Linked DNA regions of Posidoniimonas polymericola. The protein of the gene in region 1 interacts with the protein of each later gene in a pairwise test. Links are inferred from orthologs where the notes say so. Each region holds a gene or a part of one and is shown in the gene's direction. Other genes may lie near its edges.

Evidence for each region. The genes of interacting proteins can lie anywhere in the genome.
Region 2: the proteins of lpdA (region 1) and Pla123a_RS14690 interact in binary tests that used the Escherichia coli proteins (3 or more experiments, as listed by UniProt). The link is inferred for Posidoniimonas polymericola from one-to-one orthologs.

The regions. Positions count from the first base shown.
Region 1 is NZ_SJPO01000001.1:341,635-346,863, reverse strand. The notes cover bases 2,296-5,229. They hold lpdA (dihydrolipoyl dehydrogenase), read left to right. Parts: upstream 2,296-3,018; coding sequence 3,019-4,440; downstream 4,441-5,229. Other genes in these bases: aceE (pyruvate dehydrogenase (acetyl-transferring), homodimeric type), read left to right, coding at 4,583-5,229; Pla123a_RS01380 (BlaI/MecI/CopY family transcriptional regulator), read right to left, coding at 2,296-2,453. Outside these bases: Pla123a_RS01385 (M56 family metallopeptidase), read right to left, coding at 1-2,046; more of Pla123a_RS01380, read right to left, coding at 2,046-2,295. UniProt on the Escherichia coli protein: Lipoamide dehydrogenase is a component of the glycine cleavage system as well as of the alpha-ketoacid dehydrogenase complexes.
Region 2 is NZ_SJPO01000007.1:9,904-16,188, forward strand. Bases 1,498-4,462 are described here. They hold Pla123a_RS14690 (ATP-dependent helicase), read left to right. Parts: upstream 1,498-1,810; coding sequence 1,811-4,114; downstream 4,115-4,462. Other genes in these bases: Pla123a_RS14695 (SAM-dependent methyltransferase), read left to right, coding at 4,365-4,462. In the rest of the region: Pla123a_RS14680 (DUF3592 domain-containing protein), read right to left, coding at 1-1,099; Pla123a_RS14685 (DNA-directed RNA polymerase subunit alpha C-terminal domain-containing protein), read right to left, coding at 1,191-1,478; more of Pla123a_RS14695, read left to right, coding at 4,463-5,459; Pla123a_RS25305 (DUF2256 domain-containing protein), read left to right, coding at 5,615-5,764; Pla123a_RS14705 (deoxyribodipyrimidine photo-lyase), read right to left, coding at 5,761-6,174; Pla123a_RS14710 (FAD-binding domain-containing protein), read right to left, coding at 6,171-6,285. UniProt on the Escherichia coli protein: A helicase with DNA-dependent ATPase activity. Unwinds DNA duplexes with 3'-5' polarity. Translocates on single-stranded DNA with 3'-5' polarity. Initiates unwinding more efficiently from a nicked substrate than double-stranded DNA.

The DNA.
Region 1 (5,229 bases):
GTCCTCAGTCGTGACGATGCCGGTCACGGAACCGCCGTCGGGCCGCTTGGAGAGTTCGAAGTCACGGATCGACGGCTTCTCCTCCAAACCCGGAAGCAGATCAAGCCGCGTGTCGGCGAACCCGTCCTTGGAAAGCATCAGCTTGAGCGGCTGGCGAGGCAGGAACGGGAATGAGTACTCGCCGTTGGCGTTTGTCTCGAGCCATTCGATCTGCCCTCCCCGCATACTCGCCGGGAAGACGCTGAAGCCAACCCCTGCGAGCGGCGCGCCGGCCGTGTCACGCACCACGCCCCGCAGCTCGAAGCCCGGCGCCAGCAGGCTCGTAACCTCGGCGAGCTGCTCCGGCTGCAGGCTGATTGCCTGCCCGTCTTTGGCGAATCCGGCCGCCTGCACCTCGATGGTCCAGACCTCGGCGGTCAGGCCGTGAATCGTGACCTCGCCCTGGTCATCGGTCTGGTGGTCGCGGTCGCCATCGGTCCAGGTCAGCCGGACGCGGGCGTCGGGGATGGGATCGCCGGTCGCCTTCGACTTGACGGTTACCTTCAGCGAAGGCGCATCTTGCAGGCCGAGCTGGATCAGTTTGTTGCCCGGCTCGACGTCGAAACCATCGTAACGCTTGGTGCGAGATGCTTTCCTACCCTTGTAGGCGGCTAGCTTGAGGTCGCCTTCCTCGTACTCGTCAAAGCGGAAAAAGCCCTGGGCATCGGTCCGGGTCGTCTTCACCGAGTAGCGTCGGCGGATCTTCGGCCAAGAGAGCAGCCGGACCTCGGCGTCGGCGACTGCCTCGCTCGTTTCGGCGAGGACCACCCTACCGGTGATCGGCTGCTGAGAGCTGGGCCGCTGTTCTGTCGAATCGTCTTCAGGAAACCGTCCTTCGAGCGCCTCTGTTGCCGACTGCTTCTCCGAAGCCGGTGAGTTGGCCAGCGGCAGCGCCAACAGCACTGCCAAACCACCGACCGCCAACAACCCACCCCGCGACAGCCGCAGCGGCTCGCGTTGGGGCTCGCCGAACAGCCGGGCGACGCGGCGGCGGAGTTCGGACGGGCGGCCGCCGGCGGCGGCCAGGGTGGCGACCTCCTGGGCCGGCGCGGCGCCGCGGCTCAGCTCGACCACCCGCACCAGGGCCGCGGCGTAGCGGGACCGCGGGTCGAGCTCCTCTGCGTTCTGTTCGGCAGCGGTTTCGCAGGCGAGCTCGTCGCAGCAGTACTCGCGGAACGTGCTGATGCGGCGGCTCAGCAGCCAGACCGCCGGGTTGAAAAACAGGAGCGCCTCGGCGAGCCGCTGCATCAGGTTGGCCCACATGTCGTGCCGGCGGACGTGGGCCAGCTCGTGCCGCAGGATCAGCTCGAGCTCCTCGCAGGTCATGCCGGCCAGCGCAGCGCCCGGCAGCAGGATGGTTGGTTTCATGAGGCCAACCACCTTTGGCGTGACGCCGGCGGGGATCATCGCCAGCGCCGGCGCGGCGGCCATGTTCCACCGCTCGGCGATCCGTCGCAGGTAGTCCGCGTGCCGCCCGACGGCGACTGGGGTCGCCCGGGCGGCCAGTCGGTGGGCGTGCAAGAGAGCTGCCGCTAGTCGGGTCAGCATCAACAAGACCCCGGCCAGGTAAGCAACGAGCAGCCACTGCGAAACGGTCTGCCACGAGACGGCCGGCTCCGCGTCTTGAGGCGCGGCGTTGCCGGCGCGGGGCGCCACAACCGGCGGCGCAGTCGCCGCTGGAACCTCGCTCTCAATGATCACGAACTCTTGTGGTGCGGAGGGTGCAGCCGCTGTTGGAGACTGATGGACGGCAACCGGCGCGGACTCGGCAACCGCGGTGGCGGCGTCCTCGCCAATCATGAGGTAGGTTGCCGGCAGCGCCGTCAGCCCGACGAGCAGCAGGCCCACCTGCGTGGCGTAGGTCGCCTCGACTCGACGGGCGAGCCGTTCGACCAACAGCGCCACGCCTGCCAGCACCGCGAACTGCCACAGCGAGTGCAGGAGCGTCAGGCAGACCCGCGTGCAGACGGTCTGATCCATCCAGTCGAAGAGCGCGAGGAAGTTCATCACTGTTGCTCCTTTGCGTTGCGGGCTGCCTTGCGGGCGATCAGCTTGCGGAGCTCGGCCAGCTCGTCGGCGTCGACGTCGGAGCCCTCGAGCAGGTTGAGCACCATGGCGGACGGCGAGCCGTCGAACAGCCGGGTCAGCAGGTCGCCGACAAAGCCCTGCGACACCTGCTGCTTGTCGACCCGCGGCGCAAACAGGAACGACTTGCCCTCTTTGGTCCGCTCGAGGTAGCCCTTGCGGTGCATGATGTTGAGCACCGTGATCACCGAGCTGTGGGTGAGCGGCCGGTTGGCGTCGGCCTCGAGCCGGGCGCGGACCTCGCGGACCGGCAGCGGGGACTCGGCCCACAAGACCTTGAGGATCTCGAGCTCGAGGTCGGTGGGGAACTCCGATTCGGGACGGGCCACGGCGGGGCCTCCTGGGCTGAGTCGCGAGTGGTCGGGGACCAAGTTTTAATTCCTTCGATGAACCTAGCGACCACCCGCAGGCGGTGCAAGGCAAAATTTGAATTAATTAAAACTTCATCCCGCAGCGCCGGCCCCGAGGTCGCCACGGTCGGTCAGCCGTTGATGGTCGGCCGACGGAGTGGCGGGACCGCGCCGCCGCAATTCGAGGGACGCGCCGCCCGGGCCCGCGGCGGCATTGGAGCCGCGGGATGTGTCGGAAGGCGCATCACCGCGTTTTTGCTCGAGAACGCCAAAGGCCTAGCAGAAAACAGGTTGCGCCTTGGCGGCCGCCCCCGGGTGGCGGGGTCGGCCATTGTGTAGAGGGCGCCATTCGATAAACTTAGAGGGCTGCAAATGCTTTGCAGCCAAACAGTTGAGAAGAGAGGGGACGGAGGTCTGCGGTCAGGGAGCGGCCGACGGGCTAGCGACGCAGGATCTGCGGCTTCGTGGGACCGTCGGCGCCGCCAGGCGCAGACCCCCGCCTCCTCTACCACGCACGCCCCAATCCCCTCTCACCCCTTCGCCCATGCACTCTCAGGTAGTCGTTCTTGGTGGCGGTCCCGGCGGCTACGCCGCCGCGTTTCTTGCAGCCGACCTCGGACTGGAGGTCGCCATTGTCGAGGCCGACCCGCGGCTCGGCGGCACCTGCCTGCTGCGGGGCTGCATCCCCTCCAAGGCCTTGCTGCACGTCGCGAAAGTCGTCAGCGAGGCCCACGAGATGGCCGAGTGGGGCGTCGAGTTCCAGCCGCCGAAGATCTCGGTCGACAAGCTCCGCGCCCGCAAGGAGAACGTCATCGACACCCTCTCCGGCGGCCTGAGCCAGCTCGCCAAACGCCGCAATGTCAAGCAGATCCACGCGCGGGGCGTGTTTGTCGACAGCCACACCCTGCAGCTCGAGGGGGGCTCGCCCGACACCTACGACGACGACAGCCGGCTGACGTTCGACCACTGCATCCTGGCGACCGGATCGATCCCCGCGCTGCCGAAGTTCCTTGACATTGGCTCGCCGCGGGTGATGACCTCGACCGGCGCGCTGGCGCTGGAGGACATCCCCGAGTCGATGCTGGTGATCGGCGGTGGCTACATCGGCCTCGAGATGGGCACGGTTTACTCCGAGATCGGCACGAAGGTGTCGGTGGTGGAGCTGGCCGAGGGCCTGCTGATGGGCGCCGACCGCGACCTGGTCAAGCCGCTCATCGCCCGCGTCAAGGAGCGGTTCGAGGACGTCATGCTGGGGACCAAGGTGACCGGCCTGAAGGACCTCGGCGAACAGGTTGAGGTCAGCATGGAGGGCCCCGACGGCGCGGTCACCAAGCGGTACGACCGCGTGCTGGTGTCGATCGGCCGCTGGCCGGTCAGCAAGGGCTTCGGCCTGGAGAACACCAAGGTCACCGTGAACGAGCGGGGCTTTGTGCAGGTCGACAAGCAGCAGCGCACCAGCGACGGCAACATCTTCGCCATCGGCGACGTCGCGGGCGACCCGATGCTGGCCCACAAGGCGGCCTACGAGGGCAAGATCGCCGCGGAGGTGATCGCCGGCGAGCCGGCCGCGTTCGACGCGCTGGCGATCCCGGCGGTGGTGTTCACCGACCCCGAGATCGCCTGGGCCGGGCTGACCGCCGGCGAGGCCAAGGAGCAGGGCATCCCGGTCAAGATCGCCCAGTACCCGTGGCAGGCGAGCGGCCGGGCCACCGCCAACGGACGCACCGACGGCCTCACCAAGTGGATCGTCGACCCCGAGACCGACCGCGTGCTGGGCTGCGGCATCGTCGGCAGCGGCGCCGGCGAGTTGATCGCCGAGAGCGTGCTGGCGATCGAGATGGGCTGCACCATCCGCGACATCGCCGAGAGCATCCACCCTCACCCGACGCTCAGCGAGACCATCGCGTTCGCCGGCGAGGTGCACCTCGGCACCGCGACCGAGATCTACAAACCCAAACGCAAGTAAGAAGCCAATCACCACGGAGGACACGAAGGACTAGGCGCTCCGCCAACCAGCCGACTGTGGGACGCCTCCCGCTGTCACCAGTGCCACAGGTTAGCGTCCTGTCCTTTGTGCCCTTCGTGGTTCAACCTCACAAGGTACCGCCATGTCGAGCGCCGAACTTTCATCGTCGTCACCGATCCCCAACGACAAAGACCCACAAGAAACCAACGAGTGGCTCGAGTCGCTCGACTACGTGCTGGAGAGCAAGGGCCCGGAGCGGGTGAGCGAGCTGCTCAGCGCGCTGGAGGCCGCCGCCGTCCGCAACGGCGTGGAGCTCCCCTTCACCGCCACGACGCCCTACATCAACACCATCTCCCGCAGCGATCAGCCCGCTTACCCGGGCGACCGTGAGCTGGAGCGGCGGATCAAGAGCTACGTCCGCTGGAACGCGATGGCGATGGTCACCCGGGCGAACCGGCACCCGTCGTCACCGGGCGGGCACATCAGCACCTTTGCGTCCAGCGCCACGCTGTACGAGGTAGCCCAGAACCACGTATTCCGTGGCCGCGGCGAAGACGGCTTCTCCGGCGACCAAATCTACTTCCAAGGCCACGCGGCGCCGGGAATGTACAGCCGCGCGTTCCTCGAGGGCCGGCTGACCGAGCAGAACCTGGTCAACTTCCGCCGCGAGCTCGGCGAGGGGGGCGGCCTGTCCAGCTACCCTCACCCCTGGCTGATGCCTGACTTCTGGGAGTTCCCAACGGTGTCGATGGGCCTGGCGCCGATCATGGCGATCTACCAGGCGCGGTT
Region 2 (6,285 bases), on another replicon or contig:
CCTGCCGGAACACCTCCTCGACGCTGGTGCGGGTGTCGGTCCCCTCGCAGAAGGTGGCGATCTCTTCGCAGATCAACGCGACGCTCAACGCCCGGAACTTGAACTGGCCGGTTTGCATCATCAGCCCGCGGTACCGCCCGCCCGGGTAGAAGGGGTGGTCGCTGACCTCCACGCTGGTCAGCCCGATGCCGGTGGAGGAGCGGGCCTCGTGGTACAGCAGGGCGACCATGTAGACGCCGCCGATCGCCAGCGGCGCGATGGCCAGCGACAACGCCCACTGCGGGCGGCCCATCCAGAACTCGATGCCGAGCCCGGTCATGAAGAACACCACCAGCAGGTTCCAGGCGACGCAGATCGTGGCCAGCGTGGCGATCCGCCAGCCGGGGTCGCCGAGCGAGGGCAGCCGGTACCGCTGCCGCACGCCGGGGCTGTCGGTCACCTGCGAGGTGTCGGGCAGGCCGGTGCCGACCGGGCTGCCCGATGAGCCGAAGGCCGCCTCCCAGCGGCCGGCCCGCTGCGCGACCGACTGCCGCCTCTCGGGCGAGACGCCCGCCGACATCAACGAACGCACCATGCCGACCACGCCGAGCACCATCAGCGAGAACGGGATCAGCGTCACCAGCCAGATCCACCACCGTCGGTGCTGCGTCAGGGTGACCGTCTGCGGGTTGTCGGGGTCGAACCAGCAGGGGTGCTCTGCGCCGACCTCAAACCGCTCGAGGCTCTGCTCGGCGTCCGCCCGGTTGGGCGAGGGCTCGTCGGCCATCGCCCAAACCGGCGGGAGCCAGCTCGTCGGCTGGAGGGGGCCCTCCTGCCGCAGCTGCACCTGGCACTCGGGCTGGTGCTCCAGGCCGGTCGGCCCCTGCTGGGGCTGGCACTTTTTCTGGACCACGCGGCAAACGCTTGGCTGGTACTCGGCCAGCTCGCTCCGCAGCACCCAGTGCGGGATCAGCACGTTCTGCACGTGCAGCCACAGGGCCACCGCGCCGACGCCGACAAACACGACGTGGTACAGCAGCTCGGCGGCGAGCGCGGTGCGCGGCGAGCCGCTCCGCCGCGCACCACGCTTTTTCAGCCACAGGCGGAATCGAGAACGCATCGGCGCGGCCCTGGCGGAGGGCGGAGTCAGAGGGCGGCGTCAGTGGGGGCGACCCGCCACAGTCCGACGAGCCCTGCCGCGTCGGGCGGGGCTACTTGGCCTTACGCTGCGACGGCAGCGTGGCGCGGCCGGGGCGGTAGAAGCCTACATTCTCTAGTGCCTTGTAGACCTCTTCAAGCGTCTTCTCGCCGAAGTTCGAGATGCTCAGCAGGTCTTCCTGCGTGCAGTGCAGCAGGTCGTGCACGGTGAAAACGCCCTTCTCTTCCAGGCAGTTCGTCGTGCGGACAGCCAGGCCGATCTCGGCCGTGCTCATCTCCAGGCGGTCCTTAAGCTCTTCCGACTGCGCCTGAGCGCGGTCCAGCGGGATGCGAGTAGCCATCGTTCGGGGTCCCTCCCAATGTGTGCAGACGGTCCTGTCATCAGGACCGTCGTTGATGCAATCGGGTCCTGCAAAGGGCCGCCCTCCAGACTCATGCAAGACCGTCTTGGCCTCGATGGCGTGCGTCTGGCGTCGGGCGATCCGTTGCGCCGATGCGGGGGAGTATAGCGAATCAAGTCCAGAAAATGTAAGGATTACGGCAAAAAATCGGGCGACTTATCGCCACGTGCTAGCACTTGCCGCGGCCGGCGGGCCCGTCCCACCGCGGGGTCGCCGCGGTAGAATGGTGGGTTCGCCCCTCCCGCCCACCGACCGCCAACGCTGCCCACGCCGTGGACCCGCTCCTTCAAAAACTCAACGCCGCCCAGCGCGAGGCGGTGCTGCACGTCGACGGCCCGCTGCTGATCCTCGCCGGACCGGGCAGTGGCAAGACGCGGGTCGTCACGCACCGCATCGCCCACCTGCTCAAGCAGGGCGTGCACGCCTCGCAGATCCTGGCGCTGACCTTCACCAACAAGGCCGCCCAGGAGATGCGCCGCCGCGTCGAACAGCTCGCCCCCGGCGAGCGGGTGTGGGTCAGCACGTTCCACCGCTTCGGCGCCCGCCTGCTCCGTGAGCGGGCCGACCTGGTCGGCCTCGGCCAGAACTTCACGATCTACGACACCTCCGACTCGCGGCAGACGCTCAAGCGGGTCATCGAGGCCGAGAAGATCCCGACCATGCACTACACCGCCGACCGCATCGCGGCCGGCATCAGCTCCGCCAAGAACAAGCTCATCACCGCCGACGAGTACCAGCCCCGCAGCAGCAGCCCGCTGTCGAGCGTGGTGGCGCGGGCGTACCCGGCGTACCAAGAGCGGCTGCTCGCCTCCAGCGCGGTCGACTTCGACGACCTGCTGCTGCACGTCGCGAAGCTGCTGAAGGACAACCCCGAGGTCCGCGCCGAGCTCGACAGCCGCTTCCGCTACGTGCTGGTCGACGAGTACCAGGACACCAACCGGGCCCAGTACGTCATCCTCCGGGCGTTGTCGCTCGACTACCCCAACCTGGCCGCCACCGGCGATCCGGACCAGTCGATCTACGGCTGGCGTGGCGCCGACCTCAACAACATCCTCGACTTCGAGAAGGACTACGGCCAGGCCAAGGTGATCCGCCTGGAGCAGAACTACCGCAGCACCAAGGCGATCCTCCGCGCCGCCGACATGCTGATCGGCCACAACCAGCGCCGCAAGAAGAAGGCCCTGTTCACCGAGAACGACGAGGGCGCCCCGATCCGCCTGGTGACCTACGCCGACCAGGACGCCGAGGCGTCGGCCATCGCCCAGCAGATCCGCGCCGCCATCGACTCCGGCGAACGCAAGGCGAGCGACTTCGCTGTCTTCTACCGCATCAACGCGCTCTCCCGCTCGGTCGAGCGCGCGCTGCGGGCCCACCGCGTGCCGTTCCAGATGGTCCGCGGCCAGGAGTTCTACCAACGCAAAGAGATCAAGGACGTGCTGGCCTACTGCCAGCTGATCAACAACCCGAAGGACGACGTCGCGTTTGTGAGGACGGTCAACTCGCCGACCCGCGGCATCGGCAAGAAAACCCTCGACGCGCTGAACGACCACGCCTACCGCTACGGCACGCCCCTGCTCGATGCGGCCCGCGAGGCCGGGCTGATCGAGGGGCTGGCTAAACGCTCGGCCACGAAGCTCTCGCAGTTCGTTGCGCTGGTTGAGAAGCTCGCGAGCCGCGCCGCCGGCCCGGTCGAGGAAGTCATCGGCAGCGTGATCACCGAGTCGGGCTACCGCCAGCGGCTCGTCGACAGCGACGACGAGGAGGACGCCAGCCGGCTGGCCAATATCGAGGAGCTGCTGACCGACGCGCGGCAGTTCGACGAAGAATCCGAGGGCGAGTTCGAGGGCGGGGCCGGGCTCGAGGAGTACCTCGAGCGGACCTGGTTGGTCAACGAGACCGACAACTGGGAGGACGACTCCGACAAGGTCACGCTGATGACGCTGCACGCCGCTAAGGGCCTCGAGTTCCCGGTGGTCTACCTCGTGGCGGTCGAGGACGGCATCCTGCCGCACGAACGCAGCTCGATGGACACCCAGCAGCTGGAGGAGGAACGCCGGCTGGCGTTCGTCGGCATCACCCGCGCCGAACAGCAGCTCCAGCTCAGCCTGGTCCGCCGCCGCGACTTCCGCGGCCAGCGCCGCATGGCCGTCCCCAGCAGCTTCTTGATGGAGATGCCGACTGCCGAGATGGACACCGACCACGGCGGCCAGACGTTCGAGATCGACCCGTGGGAGCAGTTCGAGCTGCCCCCCGAGGAAGAGGTCTGGACCGACCCCAACGCGGCCGAGCCAGAGGAGTCGAAGCCGTCGATCTCCGCGGCGATCACCACCGCCGCGGAGCTGAGTGGCGAGGCCGCCCCCAAGCCGTCGCACCCCCCCCAACCGCACACCCGGTTCTCGCCCGACGACTTCTCGCTCGACATGACCGTGCGGCACCCCGAGTACGGGCTTGGTAAGATCAAGTCGCTCAGCGGCGCCGGCAAACGCCGCGCGGCGACCGTCGAGTTCGCGCTCGCCGGCGAGCGACGCATCGTCCTCGCCCACAGCCCGCTCGAGCCGGTGGGGAACAAAGGCTGATGCCGCCGAGAGACCGAGGGCCCATAGAATTCCCCTCCCTCGCAGGGAGGGGCTAGGGGAGGGTGAAACTGTCGCCCCGTCAATCCGTCCCCAACCAATACCCAACCTAGCCTACAGCAATGGCCCAACGGGCAGCGCTACGTAGCGCGCCCCTTCCGGGCTTCGAAAAAACAATCCAACCCCTACCCAGGGCTACGCCCTGGGCTGTGAAAGCGCGCCCCGTTGGGGCTCAACCACGAAGACACCCCCGATGCTAACCAGCCAGTACCTCTTCGCCGCCTGCCAGGCAGGCGCCCAGAACGCCCTCAAGCAAGAGGTCGAGTTCCGCGCGCCCGAATGGCGGCTGTCGTTCAGCCGCCCCGGCTTCGTCACGTTCAAGGCGCCCGGGCCGGTCTCGCTCGCCAGCGAGGAGATTCCGCGCATGACCTTCGCCCGCACCCGCGGGCTGTCGCTCGGCAAGGCGACCGGCACCGACCAGCTCGACGAGCTGGTCGGTCAGGTGTGGGCGTCCGAGCAGGTCCAGCAGCTGGTCGCCGAGCACGCGCCGCTAGCCGTGCACGTCTGGCGGCGGGACGAGGTCGTGCCCGGCGCCGACGGCTTCGAGCCGGGCCGTGACGAGCTGAGCGCGATGGTCCGCGCGGCCCTCTGCGCGGCCGCGCCCGAGGGCGCCCTGCACAACCCACAGACCCCGCCGTCCGAGGGCGCCGTGCTCGACGTCGCGCTGGTGGCGCCGAACGAGTGGTGGCTGGGCGCCCACCTGATGAAGTCCCGCGTCGACCGCTGGCCCGGCGGCGTGCCGAACCTCAAACTCCCCGAGGACGCCGTCAGCCGAGCGTACCTCAAGATCGAGGAGGCCCTCCGCTGGGCCGCCCTGCCGACCCACGCCGGCGACGTCTGGGTCGAGATCGGCTGCGCCCCCGGCGGCGCCAGCCAGGCGCTGCTCGAGCGCGGCATGGGCGTGATCGGCGTCGACCCGGCCGATGTCGACCCGCTGCTCGACGAGCACCCCGACTTCATGCACCTGAAGATGCGGGCCGGCGACGTCCGCCGCAAGGAGTTCGAACCGGCCCGCTGGCTGGCGTGCGACGTGAACGCCGCCCCGCAGTACACGCTCGACGCGGTCGAGCCGATCGTCTCGCACCGGGAGGTCTCGATCCGTGGCATGATCCTCACGCTCAAGCTGCCCGACTGGTCGCTGGCCGAACCCGCCGCGCTCGACGCGATCGTCAAACGCGTGAAGGGCTGGGGCTACAAGGACGTGCGGCTCCGGCAACTGGCCTTCAACCGCCGCGAGTTGTGTTTGGCCGCGCTGCGGAGCCGCGGTCAGCGGCGGCTGCGGCGGTAGTTTTCCGGCCGGCTCATTCTTTATAAGGGTGCCGGGGGCGCTCCCGTCAGGGCAGCCCCCGAGACGTACTAGCCGTCGCTCGCACACAGCCGGGGGCTTCCGCTACCGCGGAGCGCCCCCGGCAGCCGTCCTGCAGTGAACTGAGGCAAACTAGAATGCCCCACGCCAAACCGAACCTTCCAACCAAATCCTGCGCCCACTGCGGCAGGGACTTCGCTTGGCGGAAGAAGTGGCAGCGGTGCTGGGAGCAGGTACGGTACTGCAGCGAGCGGTGCCGCAACGCGGCGAAGGCAGAGCGGCGCTAGTCGTTTCGCAGCACTTGCTTCTCGGCGCGGCGCCAGTAGCGGCTGAAGCGTTTGAGGTCGACGCCCTCGGGCAGGGTCACGATTGGCTCGGGGTCGATCCAGTCGACTGTTAGCTGCGTTGCTAGCTGGGCGCCCTGGCGTTTGAGGCGGGGCAGGGGGCTGCGGGCGGTGACGATGCGGGTGGCGTGGTGCTCCTGGGCGAATCTCGTGACCTCGGCGACGACGTTCCCCTTGCGGATCTCGACGCCGGGCATCTCGAGCAAACACTCGTACATAAACACGATCCGTTTGAGCGAGATCTGCTCTGTTTCAATCCACTGCTCGTCGAAGATAAACACGGACGGCGTTTCGGGCGACTGCCACGCGGGGCTCAGCATCTCGTCGTGGACCCAAGTGATCGCGTTGCTCATTGCGGGGTGGCTCCTGGGAACAGCCGGGCGTTGAGTTCGTCGTAGCTGTCGGCGAACGGCGAGGCGCCGTCGGCGTCGGCGCCAGTGAACCGGCCGCAGGTGACGTGCTGC